DNA from 3 places in the Paenibacillus rhizoplanae genome. Region 1 is predicted to be linked to each of the others. Evidence: riboswitches for the same ligand, from Rfam matches in the RefSeq annotation. Region 1 holds a riboswitch; each other region holds the start of a gene.
The links. A riboswitch is a leader RNA that binds a small molecule or an ion and turns the genes downstream of it on or off. The one in region 1 is predicted to bind cyclic di-AMP.
Positions count from the first base shown of each region.

Region 2: linked by a shared signal. The riboswitch ahead of ACFSX3_RS00445 (alpha/beta fold hydrolase) and the one ahead of ACFSX3_RS01185 (3D domain-containing protein) in region 1 are both predicted to bind cyclic di-AMP.
Region 3: linked by a shared signal. The riboswitch ahead of ACFSX3_RS00330 (C40 family peptidase) and the one ahead of ACFSX3_RS01185 (3D domain-containing protein) in region 1 are both predicted to bind cyclic di-AMP.

Region 1 covers NZ_JBHUKY010000004.1:46,762-52,179, forward strand. The annotation lists gene rsmA (16S rRNA (adenine(1518)-N(6)/adenine(1519)-N(6))-dimethyltransferase RsmA) at 1-127, opposite strand, end outside; gene rnmV (ribonuclease M5) at 124-675, opposite strand; gene ACFSX3_RS01185 (3D domain-containing protein) at 837-1,997, opposite strand; cyclic di-AMP (ydaO/yuaA leader) riboswitch at 2,284-2,511, opposite strand; gene ACFSX3_RS01190 (TatD family hydrolase) at 2,710-3,480, opposite strand; gene ACFSX3_RS01195 (HD domain-containing protein) at 3,543-4,826, opposite strand; gene ACFSX3_RS01200 (AbrB/MazE/SpoVT family DNA-binding domain-containing protein) at 5,102-5,356, shown strand.
Region 2 covers NZ_JBHUKY010000003.1:16,327-21,744, reverse strand. The annotation lists gene ACFSX3_RS00470 (ABC transporter ATP-binding protein) at 1-176, opposite strand, end outside; gene ACFSX3_RS00465 (ATP-binding cassette domain-containing protein) at 306-1,067, opposite strand; gene ACFSX3_RS00460 (hypothetical protein) at 1,070-1,198, opposite strand; partial or broken gene ACFSX3_RS00455 (helix-turn-helix domain-containing protein) at 1,472-1,717, shown strand; gene ACFSX3_RS00450 (TrkH family potassium uptake protein) at 1,839-3,197, opposite strand; gene ACFSX3_RS00445 (alpha/beta fold hydrolase) at 3,224-4,039, opposite strand; cyclic di-AMP (ydaO/yuaA leader) riboswitch at 4,047-4,180, opposite strand; gene mnhG (monovalent cation/H(+) antiporter subunit G) at 4,179-4,538, opposite strand; gene ACFSX3_RS00435 (Na(+)/H(+) antiporter subunit F1) at 4,528-4,821, opposite strand; gene ACFSX3_RS00430 (Na+/H+ antiporter subunit E) at 4,821-5,303, opposite strand; gene ACFSX3_RS00425 (Na+/H+ antiporter subunit D) at 5,309-5,418, opposite strand, start outside.
Region 3 covers NZ_JBHUKY010000002.1:16,254-21,671, reverse strand. The annotation lists gene ACFSX3_RS00345 (M1 family aminopeptidase) at 1-1,816, shown strand, start outside; gene ACFSX3_RS00340 (hypothetical protein) at 1,826-2,659, shown strand; cyclic di-AMP (ydaO/yuaA leader) riboswitch at 2,875-3,013, shown strand; gene ACFSX3_RS00335 (C40 family peptidase) at 3,071-3,499, shown strand; cyclic di-AMP (ydaO/yuaA leader) riboswitch at 3,897-4,040, shown strand; gene ACFSX3_RS00330 (C40 family peptidase) at 4,045-4,536, shown strand; gene ACFSX3_RS00325 (GNAT family N-acetyltransferase) at 4,711-5,196, shown strand; gene ACFSX3_RS00320 (c-type cytochrome) at 5,324-5,418, shown strand, end outside.

The sequences.
Region 1 (5,418 bases):
CTATTTTGTCCAGAATATTCTGATCGATCAGAAAGTTCTGGCCCAGGCTTTTTTTGAAGGAAAATTTGTAACGCTGAATTATCGCTTTGGTTCTTGTTGGGGACGAGATGTTCTCGGTACCACTCATGAAGTAATGCCTCCCTGATCAATTTGGGCGAGGGCCTGCGCGAACTCCTCGCGGGTAATGCCGAACATCGCCAGACGTTTGTACAGCTGCTTGCCATTGCAATAACCGATACCGAGCAGATTGCCCAGCTGCATTCTGCGCTCTGCGGCGCGGGGATGCACCATTAGCCCTCCGGCCATGAGCTCATCCAGCCCGATGATGACCGGCGCCCCCTCGAAGGAGGTATGCACATGCTCCAGCGCATGGCGGATGGCCTCAGGCGAAGCGTTCTCTATCCCGATATCCCCTTTGCGGGTTGCATCCTTCTCCGGGATGAAGGCATGCTTGCACCCCGGTACCTTGGCCGCGACAATTTTGCGGATCCGCTCCCCGGCATGATCCGGGTCCGTAAGAATGATTACGCCCCGGCGCTGCATGGCAAGCTGGATCTTGGCAATGACCTTGCGGTCCACTGCCGAGCCCCCGGTTTCGATCGTATCTGCCTCTACCGCCCGCTTAACAGCAACGGTATCGCTTTTCCCTTCAACCACAATCAGCTCTTTAATCATAAATAATGTTACTCCTTACTCCAGAACGCAAAAAGAAGAGGATTCGCTCCCCTTCTTTTTGGCTAAAGAATGTATAAGTGATGAGCGGCAGCTCTCTAAAATTTCGTAAGTGCTTCCCTCACTATATCGTATTAACCGTTAATTTGCAAAAGACTTTACGTTTAGTTCAGCTCCGGCTTCACAGGTCCGATCACATAGAGTGTCCGCGACTTACGTCCGAAATTACGGGCATGGCTCAGTGAATCGTAATAGACATCCACCTTGTTGCCTTTGATGGCACCGCCGGTATCCTCTGCTCGGCGAAACCCTAATCCTTCAATGTACACCCACCAGCCGATTGGTATAATACTTGGATCTACAGCTATAGTGCGGCCTTCCGTTACGCGTGTGCCGGAGGCGGTACGTGTTCCAATACCCGGTTCTTGCGAGGAATACGCGGTCATGGATACGTTCTTAATCATTCTTTTGTACTCAAAATCCACACCAGCTTTACTGGTAACATTGCTGGCCTTTGCACTGGCTTTAGATGACTTGGAGGTTGTTACAGGTTTGGAAACTTTGGCAACAACAGGAGCGGGCTTAGGAAGCGGCTTGGTACCAATGGCAATGACTTTGTCCTTGGTAACCGTCTGTACTTCTTTGCCGATCATGCGCATGGTGGCCAGCTCGCCATCTTGATAAATCTTCTCGATGTGCTGGATCATTACGCCCGGCTTGCCTGCCTGTGCAACTCTTACGGTTCCCTTGGTCAAAGAGGGGTCTGCTGTCTTGATTACCCGGAAAGGCAAATTGGTTGTCCGTTGAACCACATGCTTGTTAATCCGGACAATTTTGATTTCCATGTCTGCAGATACTGCGGTTTCTAGCGAAGGGTAAATCTTGTCTAAGCCTTCCAGGCTGAGGCCCAGTTTGCCAATGGCCTGACCAATGGTATCCTCGGTCGTAAATAACGTCTCGGTCTTCCCGTCTACGGTAAGAGCGAACTTTTGCGCAGTGTTAATCACGATACGGTCGCCGTCTTTTATTTCATCACTAAGGCCAATAGATAATTCATCATGCGCCTGCAGCGAAATCTGTTCCTTAGCCAGCACATCACTGAACAGCGTTTCCCGCGTCTCCAGTGTCTGTACCTGTCCGTCTATTACTAGAGTAATTTCCTTTTTGCTCTGACCGTGTACGTACAGCAGAATTAACAGTGCGATAACAATCGATACCACACCGGCAAGTAAAACTACGCGGGGATTTACTTGCTTCAACCGTAATGCGATAGACCTGCTGGATGATTGCGAATCATGGGATACCTCTGGTTGGAATACGCCCACTCTCTCCATCCTCCTTACATAGCCCCGTCGTCTAAGTTATATCAAGGTGACTGTATCACTTCTGACGAAACTAGGTTTGAGATTGCAACAGGATACGCCCGCATTGCTTCAGCGTTTCCTGCTCATGGATCGCCTGCTCGGCATAGTTACTCCGGATATCTGTTATACAACAGTATGCCGGGAGCATCCGCGTTATTCAAAACAAAAAAAGCCTAAAAAGAGTTCATGGAGGACTCTTTCGTGGCTTCTCCGGTGTCAAAAACGCGGGAATGCTTATGCACGAGGTTTCCTCTCTTACTTGCGCTTACGGGGTTAGCTGTCGGGTTCGGGCATAAGAGAGACGCCCTATCTCAGGTCACCCGCTCACGGCGGTTGCCCTCAAATTCACCCCAAAGACCACGTAAAGAAATCAAATAAAGTCTGCGGCAATTCTGTGTTGTACTCTCATACGTTCATGCGGCAGAGCATTATTGGTTCCCCCGTTCTCCATCCGGAGACTCAGCGAGACGATCCATGAAAAAGTGACTGTCACAGTTACAACAGCTCACTGCACTGAAAAGATGATATCCTGTTTTGATACATGTTGTAAAGGACGATTCAACCACGTTTACGTAAAAAAATGATTAAAATATTGTAATAATCGGCCGTTTTTCGGTCATAAAAGTTTAATATATCCGCTATACTTCATTTTTCATCACTTTTACTCTCATTTTCAGAGTATACCAAATCGTTCCAGTGCGTTCGCATACGTAATTTCCGCCAATTCCTGTAATTCAATCCCTTTTATTGCCGCAGCTGCCTCCGCTACCAGCCTCACATGAGCGGTCTCATTTCGCTTGCCCCGGAACGGGTGCGGAGTCAGATATGGGGAGTCTGTTTCGATGAGAAGCCGGTCCAGCGGAGTCTGGGCAAGCACCTCTTTGGGTACCCTGGCATTCTTGAACGTAATCGGTCCTCCAAAAGAAAGATGGAAGCCCAAATCAAGACACATCTTGGCACTTTCCCAGCTGCCGGAGAAGGAATGCATAACGCCGCCAACCTCGCCCGCCTTTTCCTCACGGAGAATACGGATGACATCTTCATGAGCATCACGGTTATGAATACTAATTGGCATCTTCAGCTCACGGGCAAGCCCGATCTGCTTGCGGAATACTTCATGCTGCACTTCCTTAGGGGAGGTGTCCCAGTAATAATCAAGCCCGATCTCACCGATGGCGACCACCTTGGGATGAGCACACAGGGAGGCGATCCACTCCAGGTCTCCGTCCTTCATACTGATCGCATCCTGGGGATGCCAGCCTACGGCTGCATAAATATAATCATATTTCTCGGCAAGCTGCATGGTGGTCGGTATCGTTTCCCGGTTAAAGCCGATGTTGATCATTTTGCTGACTCCGGATTCCAGTGCTCTGGCAATGACCTCTTCGCGGTCTTCGTCGAATTGTGGAGCATCCAGATGGGTATGTGTGTCGAATAGCTGCATTACATTACATCCTTTCGGCTTGTGATTCTATCTATAATTCCAGAATTCCAGGCTTGATCTGATTATTTGGCAAAAATCTCTGCGATAGACGGCGGCAGCTGTGGAAGGGCTTTCTGCAGCCTGTCCTGCGGAAAATACAGATGGTATCTGCCGCGGTGAATGCCGCTGATAGAGCGTACAATATCCGAAACCTCGGAGATTTCCCTCAACTGGTCATACTTGTCCAGAAGCAGAATCTGCTTGCTGTCAAACCCGTCTCCCGGACGGAACACATCATAAGGAAGATCGGTGGGGAAATCAATTTCCAGGTCATAATCGGGCCGCAGTCCGGCACCGTCGAAGCTGCGGCGGATTTCGTCAATGGTGCCGGAATCCAGATGCTCCATCTCCACATATTTATACAGTTTACGATGGATAAACCGGCTGCACAAGTCGCTCAGAATGTCATCCTCCTCCAGCGTCCACTGCATGAAGGCAGTCTGCATCAAGGCTTCATCGAGCAGCAGATACTGAGCTACCGTCACCTCTCCGCTGAACAGATCACTCAAGGGCTCGATCATGAATCTGAAGGCATACTCCTGCTGCACCAGCTCCTTGGCCCGGCGGAGAATCTGCCGCAGAATAATCTCAGAGCTGCGGGTTACCGGATGGAAATAGACCTGCCAGTACATCTGGTACCGTGACATCAGATAATCCTCAATCGCATGCATCCCTGATTCCTTCACCACCACCCGGCCGTCATAAGGGCGAAGCATCCGCAGAATCCGGTCGATGTCTATGGTTCCGTAATTCACCCCTGTATAATACGCATCCCGCAGCAGATAATCCATCCGGTCCGCATCCAGCGGTCCTGACACCAAATTGACAACAATTTCATGCTCATAGGTTTTGGAGATGACCGAAGCCACTTTACCAGGGAAATCTTCCGCCACATCGCGCAGAATAGCCGTGATCTCCGTATCCTCCAGAATGATGCGGCAGGTCCAGTCTTCATGATCCATTTCGAAAGCTTCTTCTATAGAATGGGAAAATGGGCCATGCCCCAGATCATGCAGCAGCGCCGCACATAAGGTGAGCAGTCTTTCCTCCGGTATCCAGTCCTTGTAACCGCTCCGTTCAAATTGGGAGATAATCCTCCGCGTAATCTCATATACACCTAGAGAATGAGAGAATCGGCTGTGTTCCGCTCCATGAAAGGTTAAGTAAGAGGTGCCAAGCTGCCGGATACGCCGCAGGCGCTGGAACTCCATAGTGTTGATCAGTCTCCAGATAATGGTGTCCTGTACATGGATGTAGTTGTGAACCGGGTCCTTAAATACCTTCTCTTCTGACAAAGGTTGCTTCATGAAATCATCTCCTTTTCTTGTTTTATATAATATATTGTCGCTCTTTGTCGAATATTAGCGATTAAACGACTGCCAAATCGACAAAAATCTTTATAAGCTTTTTGAAGGTAATTTGCTTGATCAATCGCGGTATAAATGTACTCTCAAAAAAATCCTTAAAATTAGCCTGAAAAAAGGTTGACTGTTTTGGGAATGGTTGGTATTATAAATATCATAAAACAGTGAAGAATGTCGAATAATGACGCTTTTGAACATTGAGAGGAGCAACGATTGTAATGATGAAATCAACAGGAATTGTACGTAAGGTAGATGAGCTTGGACGGGTCGTTATTCCAATTGAATTGCGTCGCACGCTAGGCATTGGAGAAAAAGATGCGCTCGAAATTTACGTGGACGGTGAGCGGATCATGCTTAAGAAATACGAACCTGCTTGTATTTTCTGCGGTAATGCTGAGAATGTAACTTACTTCAAGGGTAAAATTGTTTGTCATGAATGCATTTCGGCTATCCCTACCCCTGTGACAAACTAAAATAAATAGGGTATAATAGGACTAATCCAATTGTTAATTCTAACCTTTTTATATCTCCTTGG
Region 2 (5,418 bases), on a different contig from region 1:
CCATTATTGATATAACCTTGTAAAGAATCAATCAGATGCTGTGTTATGTATAGCGTCAGCGGAGTGGCCAGAGCAAGCAGCAGGATCTGTAAGAACTTCAAGATGATCAGATAGGGGGCATATTTGTATAAAATAGTAATGGATTTTATAGCTTGCTTGAGCATAATCTCATTCATTCTCTCCTTCATCCCTACCCAACAACACAAAACGCCCGGTACGCTTCAGAGCTGGATAAGAGATCGTAATGATCTGCATGTTCACACGAATACTTGCGGTGCGTAATCAATATGACGATCTGCTGTCGTTCATGGACGCGTTGCTGTAATGTCTGTACAATGTTCTCCTTGCATGACTAAGCACGGCTCTCGCCAATGCAATTTTTTGCTTCTGCCCTCTTCCGCAGGAGCCGTTTCTTTTTGCAGTACAGGGGTGCCCTTCAACAATGCGCGGGCGATGGATATCCGCTGCCGTTGCCCTCCAGATAGCTCCTCGCCCGAGACTACAGTATCATAACCGTCCGGCCATTCACTAACACACCTATGTACACCTGCTGCCGTGGCTGCTGCAATAACTTCCTCACGCGTGGCATTTAGCCTTCCGTAGCCAATATTGTCCAGAATCGAGACGGGAAAGATATAGGGCTCTTGCGGAACGAACGAAACTAGCGGGGCAATTGAATGGAAGCCTGGCTGAGCAAGATCATGTCCGAATAGCGTAATGGAGCCTTCTGACGGTCTATCATAACCACAGATCAGCTTGACTAACGTACTCTTTCCGCTACCGCTTCTCCCCGCAATTATAGTGATTCCAGGGGAGTCCAACTTGAAGCTAATATTAGATAAGGCTGTTTTTTCTTTATAGACGTAGGAGACCTTGTCACAGGATAGTGTTCCTTCCCGGCCCTGAAGCTCCGCATATTCTCCTTCCGCCTCACTCTCTTCATACAACTCTGTGATCCGGGATAGCACTCCTCCGAGACGTCTTGCACTCGACACCATCCCCGGCAACAGGGATAGCGGACGGACCAGATAACTCAGGAGCTGAAGAAAGCTAACTAATTCGCCCACATTCATCTGCTGCTTCTGCGTGAAGTACCCGCCGCTGCTTTATCTTTCGAGGCGTTATAGGGATGGCCGATCAACCGGCCGAATCCATCCACACGCAGATCACGGGCAATCAGCAGACTCGACTGGTTCACGGTATTTTGATTCCAACATTAGATATGGCTTACAAAAGCTAATAAGAACCTTCATTCCCTATCTCCTTCATGCATTTCCCAAAATATAACTATATTTCGGTAAATCTACAACCTGTTGGATTATAGGGAAAGGTTCAAGGGAAAAAACAAACCCGATATGTTTAGGGGATGGATAAGCGTTCATTACTATTTTTCACCCGATTAGGCAGTTCTCAATATTACGAGTAGTATAAAATGCCTCCTTACTCTCCGACTATCTTAATATAGAATCAAGGATATTCATTTAGTGATATTGTAAAGCACTTAGTTGAGTTCCAAAGCGATGTAATTAGTGAAAAAACTAAACGGGGACTCTTTGAGGCGAAGCAAAAAGGGAATATTCCTGGAAGACCTAGAAAAGCAGATGAAAACGTTGAGAAGGCCATCCTCATGTATCAGTCTAAAAACTATACACTTGATGAGATTAAAGAACAAACAGGAATCAGCAAATCGACTTTGTACAGGTATTTAGAGAATTAATAATTTTTGTGATGTAAACAAAAAGGCTCCTGCCAGAGAATATTCATCACTGGCAGGAGCCTTTTAAAACATATTCCACTCTACTTTGCTGTTTCAGTTTTCAATATCTGTTCAGTAAACTTTAGCCAATAAGCAGCTTATCTTCCGGATACCGATATTTTTGCTTCACATTTTTTTGTGCCAGTGCTAAAGCTAAAGTCAAGGGCCCTAGTCTCCCTATGTACATTGTAATTATGATGATGCATTTTCCCAGTGGCGAAAGCTCTGGCGTTACTCCCATAGACATTCCTACGGTTCCAAATGCAGAGGTTGCTTCAAAGAGAAGCGCCAGGAAGTCTTTAGGATGAGCATATTCTGTAATGGATAGAAGAAAGGTGGCTGTAAGAACTACACCCAGGGATATGGTCATTACTGCCAGTGCCCTGAATATGATATCCTGAGAGATGCGTTTTTTAAGCAGTTGCACATCTGTCTTCCCCTTAATCGTTGAGACGATACTTAACATGAGTACAGCAAAAGTGGTCGTTTTTATACCTCCTCCAGTCGATCCGGACGAAGCCCCTACAAACATCAGGAAAATCATGAAAAATTGTGAAGCCGGGAGCATTGCTCCAATATCGATGGAATTAAAGCCGGCTGTCCGGGTAACAACACCCTGAAAATATGCCGCCCAAGTTCTTTCACTCCATGAGAGAGTACTGAATGTTTTCGTGTTAAAGAGTTCAATCGCAAAAATCACCAAAAACCCTGCCATACAAAGGAGCCCAGAGGTAATTAAAACTATTTTTGTATGAAAGGAGAGAGCTCTCCATCTTCTTTTCCGGTACAGATCCAGAATCACCGTGAATCCAATCCCGCCGATGATAAACAAAAAAGAGATAACAATATTAACTAACGGGTCACCCACATAGCGGCTCAGACTGTCTGGCCATAATCCAAATCCGGCGTTATTGAAGGCAGACACTGAATGGAATATTCCATAATAAATGGACCTTGTTGTTCCTAGTTCATGGGCCCATCGAAGGGCCAACACTATAGCTCCAGTTGTCTCCACGATAAATGAAATGAGAAAGATATTGAGTGATAACCGCACGACTCCTTGTGTTGTTACAGAATTAGATGATTGCTGGATAAGCAGACGTTCTTTTAGTCCAATCTTTTTCCCCATGATCACGGCAATCAAAACACTGAATGTCATAAATCCCAATCCGCCAATTTGAATCAGAAGTAAGATGATCATCTGTCCAAAATGAGAAAAGTCGGTACCGGTATCAAGTACAACGAGTCCCGTTACACATACGGCTGAAGTCGAAGTAAACAGTGCTGCCAGCCATCCTATACTAAGTCCGCTGGACGAAGATATCGGCAAGGCCAGCAGCACTGTACCAAGAAGTATAGGGACTGCAAAACCGAGTAAAATGATTCTGGATGAGGTCAGTTTGAGTTTTGTGATGAAGGATGAGATTTTGTTAAAGAACATATCATTGGCTCCCATTATAATTCAAGTTAGTTGCCAGCTGCCGCCCGCTGAAAACTATGCTGTTCCCTAAGATAATCCAGTAATATACGGTTGAAGAGCTGGGGTTGACACAGATGAGTCGGATACATCGCATCCTCAAGGATCGCCAGACGGGCAGACGGATACTTGCCGGCTGTTCTTATCACCTGCTCCAGCGCCCATTCATTCTGATTCCCGGATACAACAAGAACAGGAATCTGCAGCCGTAATGCGAACCCGTAGCTGTCCGTTTGTCTAAGTGCCAGCCGCTGCTTAATTAATTCCGTTGTCCGTTCATGCACAAGCTCTTTCCTGAGAATATGATAAGCCGAGAGCCATTTATTGTAGGTGATGCGCAAGGAACGGATGAACATTTCGGCAGGAAGATAATGAGCCGCCCATGCGCAGACCTCAAAGATTCCTTTCATTTTACTGCCTCTCGCCGTGTAATCCTCCTGAAAATAACTGTCCACCAATACCATATTCATTACCCGTTCAGGGTACAGATAGGCGAATTTCTGGGCGAGCACAGCACCACTGGAACAAGCTACGATAACAGCCTTCTCTACAGATAAAGCATCCAATAACAGCTTCAAATCTTCACATTGTGTGTCTACGATCCGGCTGATCTCCACATCCATTTTACCCGATTGTCCGTTCCCTCTCAAATCGAATACGATCACTTTGACACGCTTGCTGAAATAATCCGCTTGCGGCTCAAACAGATGATGAGAGGTCGAATAATCATGAATAAAAACAATGGGCAGACCGCTGCCCGACATCTCATAATACAGCGATGTTCCATTCAATTCAATATACGGCATATATAGTGCATCCTCTCATGAACGCTTGCGGGGTTAGCTGCCGGATTCGGGCCTGAAAGTAGCCCTACTCGTTTTTTCCGAGATTCACCCCATGTAACCTGGTTCCCCCGCTTCCTATAAGGAATTCAGCGATTAACTATTATTTCACAGACGTTTCCTTACTTTCTTCCTTCAGTGACTTCAGGTCATCCTGAACGCTTCCCTTCCATAGGGGCACTCCGGAACGGTAGGCAGCCCGGCCATTTAAATGACCTGCTACCGGTGAAGTGATGAATACAAATACAATCGCCAGCAGAAGCTTGACGTTAACCGTTCCGTCTTTGAACCAAAAGTACAGGAAGCCTCCTGTCAGCAAACAGAGTACCCCGAAGGTTGCACTTTTGGTAGCAGCATGTGAACGCAGATACACATCGGGCAGCCGTACTAAGCCGAAGGCACTTAAGCCGCAGAAGACTGCGCCCATTACCACAAGAATAGAGCTAATCAGTTCACCTGTCATTGGGGTTCCCTCCATCCTCTATAACGGCTCCCCGTTCAATATATCTGGCCAGTGCCGTAGTACCAATAAACGTCAGAATCCCGATAACCAGGATGACTTCTATAAAATCCTGGGTATCCAGCAGCATACTAAAGACGGTTATCATAGCAAGTACATGAATGCCTATCGAATCGAGTGCGGCAACCCTGTCGGAGCGGGTTGGCCCTTTCAGGAGACGGAACAGGCAGGCCAGCATCGCCAGAGCCAGAATGATCATGGCCACGGTTAGCATAACTGGGATCATTAACGGGTCACCTCCCTAATCGCTCGTTCGAAAGTGCCTCTAATCTGCGTGACCAGCAGCTCTGCATCTTTAATATCAATTGCATGAATGTACAGCGTCTTGCCATCCTTGGAAACATCCAGGGTCAGGGTTCCCGGTGTCAGACAAATCAGGCACGAGAGCAGTGTAACTTCCCAGGGCGTGGTCAAAGCAGTCTCATAAGCAAAGATACCGGGACGTATAGCCAGTTTTGGACGGATAATATGACCTATGACCACGAAATTCGAAACCGTAAGTTCACGGGCAAAGATCAGCAGGAGCTTAAGTACAGCCCATATACGTATGAGATAGAATGGCCGGGACTGGGACCTGGATTTCCTAAATAACAGTAAAAGCCCGATGCCCAGCAGATAACCTACAACGAAGGTTGAACCGGAGTTATTATTATTTATCGCCATCCACAGAAAGGCAATCAACAGATTAAACAGGAATTGTAAGGCCATCTCCTCTACTCCTTCATTATGGCTTCTATATATAGCGCAGGTGAAGCCAGAACGTCACCAGCCTGCGATACATAAGTATACACAACCTCCGCCCCGATCCCCATTGCAATCACAA
Region 3 (5,418 bases), on a different contig from region 1:
GGAGACAGAGGCTTTAAGTCAGCGCGTGGTTGAATATCACATGGATGTGGAGCTCCTGCCCGATAAGGAGACACTGGTCGCCTCCGAGACGCTGACCTGGACCCATCCCGGCGCAAAGCCGGTCCAGGAGCTCTACTTTCATCTGTATCCCAATGCATTCGCATCGGCCAACACCACCTTCATGAAAGAGTCTGGCGGTACGCTTCGCGGTGACACCATGCCTGCAGGAGGTTACGGGAGCATTACGCTGACAGATTTGCGGACCTCCGAGGGCGTTTCGCTGATGCAGCGCACTCAATATGTGCAACCGGACGACGGCAATATCAATGACAGAACACTGCTCAAGGTCCATCTGCCGCAGCCGGTGAACGGCGGTGAGAGCATTACGGTAAGGCTTAAATTCGAGGTCAAGCTGCCCAAAATTTTCGCCCGGATGGGAACCGCTGACGACTTCGTGATGGCCGGACAGTGGTTTCCGAAGCTTAGCGTCTATGAGCCTGCCGGCAGAAGAGGACTCAAGGAAGAAGGCTGGAACCTGCATCAATACCACGGCAACTCCGAGTTCTACAGTGATTTTGGGATCTACAATGTATCGATTTCTGTCCCCCCCGAGTATAAGGTCGCCGCAACCGGGTTTCCAGTGAGGGACGCCAAGGTTGTAAAAGGACGTAAGATCTATCAGTTCTATGCAGATGACGTCCACGACTTCGCCTGGGCGGCATCGCCTGAGTTCGTGGTTGCCGAGAAGGCCTTCTCCGCGCCGCAGGTGCCCGGGGTGAAGATTAAGCTCTATCTGGACCCGCTGCACAAACATCTCCAGGAGCGCTATTTCCAGGCCGCTGAGGCTGCCCTGACGGCATTCAGCAAATGGTACGGCCCTTACCCGTACTCCACCTTATCCATTGTTGTCCCGCCGGAGTCAGGCAATGGAGCCGGGGGAATGGAGTATCCGACGCTAATTACCGCCTTCGGCGCCACGGACACTTCACCGGACACTTCCCTTGAGCGCACAATCATCCACGAGATCGGGCACCAATATTTCTACGGTCTGGTGGCCAGCAATGAATTCGAAGAAGCCTGGCTCGATGAGAGCTTCACCTCGTATGCTGAAGACCGGCTGATGGAACAGGAATACGGCGTTGCCTCAAGCCTCCCGCTGCAGTCCAGCCTGGTCTCCTCCTCACAGCCGCTTAAGCTGGAGACCTGGAAATACAGCGGCGATGATGCCTACACGCGCAATGTGTATATCCGGGGCAAGCTGGTGCTGAAGGATATCGAGCGAATAGCAGGAACCAAGAATATGGACGCCATCCTCGACGCCTATGCCCGCAAATACCGCTTCAAGCATCCGTCCACTGCCGACTTCCAGAAGGTTGTGGAGAAAGTGACCAAGCAATCCTGGCAGACTTATTTTGAGCGGTATGTCTACGGTGGGGGTGCACCCGATTTCGCAGTTGATGATATCAGGCTCACGGTCAATCGAGATGGCAGCGACGGCGGGGGGAGCCGCTATAACGCTGTAGTCGATGTAAGCAATAAGGGCAGCCTGTACCCTGATGTTCCCGTGAAATTCACCTTCGCAGACGGGTACACCGTGCAGCAATACTGGAACGGCGAGGGTCAGGCTACCTCCTTTGAGTTAGCGTATAAAGCGCCGCTGGTCTCCGCAGAGATCGATCCGGGACATTCCATTCTGCTGGAGAGCAGGCATCTTAATAATTTCAGAATGGCGGAGCTTGAGCCGCGCACACTCTCCCGCTGGACGCTTAGCGCATCTACTCTGCTTGAAACCCTGCTCGGAACTCTTGTCTGGTGAGGTGAAGGAATGGTGAAAAGTTCAATAACCCGCGGTTGGATCAGCATGAAAGAGCAGTTCTATATATTGATTCTGCTATTTATCTACCGGCTGTTCTGGGGATATTTCCTGTACAAATTTATTAAAAGCGCGGTTGTTCCCGTCCTGCTGCGCTATCCGGATGCGAATGCCGGCGGCAGCGGGATAGGCAGACTGCTGTATTATATCGAAGGGCAGACTGCCCTGCGCACCGACCCCGCCGTCCAGCACTGGCTGTGGCTGCTGCTGGCGCTGACGGTGCTCCGGCTGCTGCTGACCCCCTTTATCCGCGCAGGGCTGCTGCATGAGCTTCACCAGGAACGCGCCGGGGCGCGGGGACTGTTCTTTTTTCCCGGAATGAAAAAGTATGGGCTGCCTGTACTGCTGTTCAGTCTCGCAGAATGGGCGCTAACCCTCCTGCCGCTCTACTGGCTGCTTCCGCGTATGTACCGTCATCTGCTCAGCGGTGTTCTCGATGTCCCGCTCCTGCTGAAGCTGGTGCCTTATGTGCTGGGCTGGCTGCTCTATCTCTTCCTTGTCCGCAAGCTTCTGCTCTATATGCAATTCGGCTATACCGCCGGTACCGGCATGTTCTCTTCGATGCTGATCTGCCTGAAGGTGCTGCTGCCTTCCATTGGGATATCCATCATACTGGGGGCGGGAAGCCTAGCGGTGCTCCTCCTCTGCAGTGCTTCTGCGCTGCTGTACCCGGGGCTGCCGGCCCTTATGCTCCGCCAGGCAGCTCCGCTGCCCTCCACGCTGTTCAATATGTGGGGAATCGCTGCCCAGTACCACCTCTGGTCCAGTAAATCATTTCCACAATAATAAGCTGTCAAAACGGCATACTAAAAAGAGTCACAGCCCCTCAAAGCAGGGAGCAGGACTCTTTTTTTCTTGAAGCGAAGGACAAAAGCATTTGCAAAACGGTAAAACCTCTGATACAATGATGCCTGTACTACTAGTAACAAAGTTGTAATCTTTCAAACAGAATTTACCGTAACCAATGAAAATTAACTAATTGCCGATAAGTCACTGTTCTGGTGCACATAACGCCGAATTCCCTGCACCGGGAAGTGGGGGAACCATATTTTGGGTGAATTGATCTCGCTTTAGAGGGGTCATAGGGGAACCTTCTACCGAATCCTTAAGCTAACCTCGCAGGCCCTGGAAGGAGTACATCTTTTGATTATTCAGAACTTCAAGAAAAAATGCACCGCAGCAGCGCTGGGTCTTGTGATGGTATTCACACTCGGAGCAGGCAGTGCCTTCGCAGATTCCAAGATGGATACTGTGATTTCAAAAACCATTGGAACGTCATATAAAACCGGGGGCACTAACACCAACGGCTTCGATTGTTCCGGATTCACCAAGTACGTATTCAAGAATGTTGGGCTTACCTTGCCCCGTACCTCCAAAGCACAATACAAAGTAGGAACCACTGTATCCAAGAGCAATTTGCGTTCAGGTGATCTCGTGTTCTTCAATACCCTGGGCAATGGAGTATCCCATGTCGGTATTTATGTTGGAAACGGGAAGTTTGCACAGTCCTCGAGTTCACGTGGTGTAACCATCAGTTCGATGAGCCAGTCCTACTGGGCCAACCGCTACGTTGGTGCCAAACGAGTAATGAGCACAACAGCCTACCAAGCTGTCGCTTACGATTGAACCTTAGAACCCTTGAAGCATACCCCGAATATTTCTGCCTCTAACAACTAAATGTAACTTATACGAGCCCGGGATGATTATTGCCGTAATCATTTCCGGGTTTTTCCTTTTCCTTATTCTACCTTTTACACCGAATCCGCAGCCTTGAAACAGCATTTTCCTGCAAAAACAAAGAAAAAAATCATATAAAATAGCCCCGGCGCATAGATATGAGTCTTTCGGAAGGTCTATAACTCTAAAAAACAGCAAAAAAGATGCATTAATATGTTATAAGTGATTGCCAAGCGACTTAGTCTTTGCTACAATTATCGCAGTGAGCTTTTAGTAACATTTTTGTAATTATTGAATCGCTTTTAATATAGGTTTTGTCATGTATTGAATGAACAGCTAATCCTAATCAACAGTTATGCCGAGTTCCCTAATGAGTTTAGGGAAACGGGGGAACCACTTTGGGTGAATTGACCTCCTATTCTAAGAGGGGTCATAGGGGACCTTCAACCGAACCCTTAAGCTAACCTCGTAGGCATTGGAAGGGGTACTTACTTTTGAAGAAGAAGCTAGCAGCCGCAGTACTAAGCTTGTCCATTATCTTCACCATCGGAGCAGGAAGCGCTTTCGCGGATTCCAAAATGGATAAAGTGATCGACAAAACCATCGGAACCAAATACGTGTCCGGCGGTACATCGACTAACGGGTTTGATTGCTCCGGATTTACAATGTTTGTTTTTGATAAGATCGGCATTAACCTGCCCCATCAATCCGGCTCCCAGTATCAGATGGGTTCTGCCGTGTCCCGCGACGAGATGAGACCAGGCGATCTTGTATTCTTTAATACAAACGGTAAAGGCGTGTCCCATGTCGGTATTTATGTCGGTGACGGCGATTTCGCTCATGCCTCTTCCTCACGTGGTGTAACCATCAGTTCGCTGAATGACAGCTATTACGTCAACCGCTACGTTGGCGCCAAACGGATCATGAGTACAGATGCCTACAAGACTGTAGCTTCGGATTCCCAAGACAACGACGATGTACAATAAACCTTTGTAACCTACGCTCTTTTCCGAGATTTTTGCCGAAATCTTGGAGAAGGGCTTTTTTTGTCTATAAAATTACTTACCCTGCTCTATATTTGTAAAACACCCATTCCGCCTTTTCATAAAATATATATAATATAGTAAAAAGCATTGTCCCGGAAAGGAGGCCGCCCGCTTATGATTAGCTCCCCGCTAACCTTTTATGTTGTACCTATGGAACCGCAGCATGCCGCTGAGATCTGTGAGTGGAGCTACAAACCTCCGTATAATATTTACGGGTGGATGTCCTGGGAGCAGATGCAGGCGCTGGGCGTAGAGTTCGGAGACCCGCAGCTGCGAAGTAGGCAATATGTATCTGTAGTGAACGGACAGGGGGATCTGTGCGGCTTCGCCCAGCTCTTTCCGATGGAGGGGGTAGTCCGGCTTGGTGTCGGAATGCGGCCCGATCTGTGCGGTCATGGAATGGGGCATCTGTTCATGAAGGCTATTGTGCAGGCAGCACGGGCCCGTTACCCGGAGCGCGAGATCGATCTGGAGGTGCTGACCTGGAATCAGCGCGCCATCCGCGCCTACCAGAAATGCGGTTTCACCATAACGGATACCTATGAACGCCGCACTCCGACCGGCAATAAGCCTTTTTACTGCATGGTCTATGAGGAATAACACCGGGGACGGAGGTATTTTCAAAAAAATGGATCATATGTGTTCATTTTTTTGACACAAATACTATGATAACACTTCACCATCCGCTATAATGGAGACAGCAGCTTACATGGAGGGACGGATGCAGATGCAGAAATGGATCATGAGCGGTTTGTTTTTTGCCGCCTGTGCCTTTGCAGTAATCTTAATGTTTACCTTGCCCGGCAAATCCCAGGTGGCAGA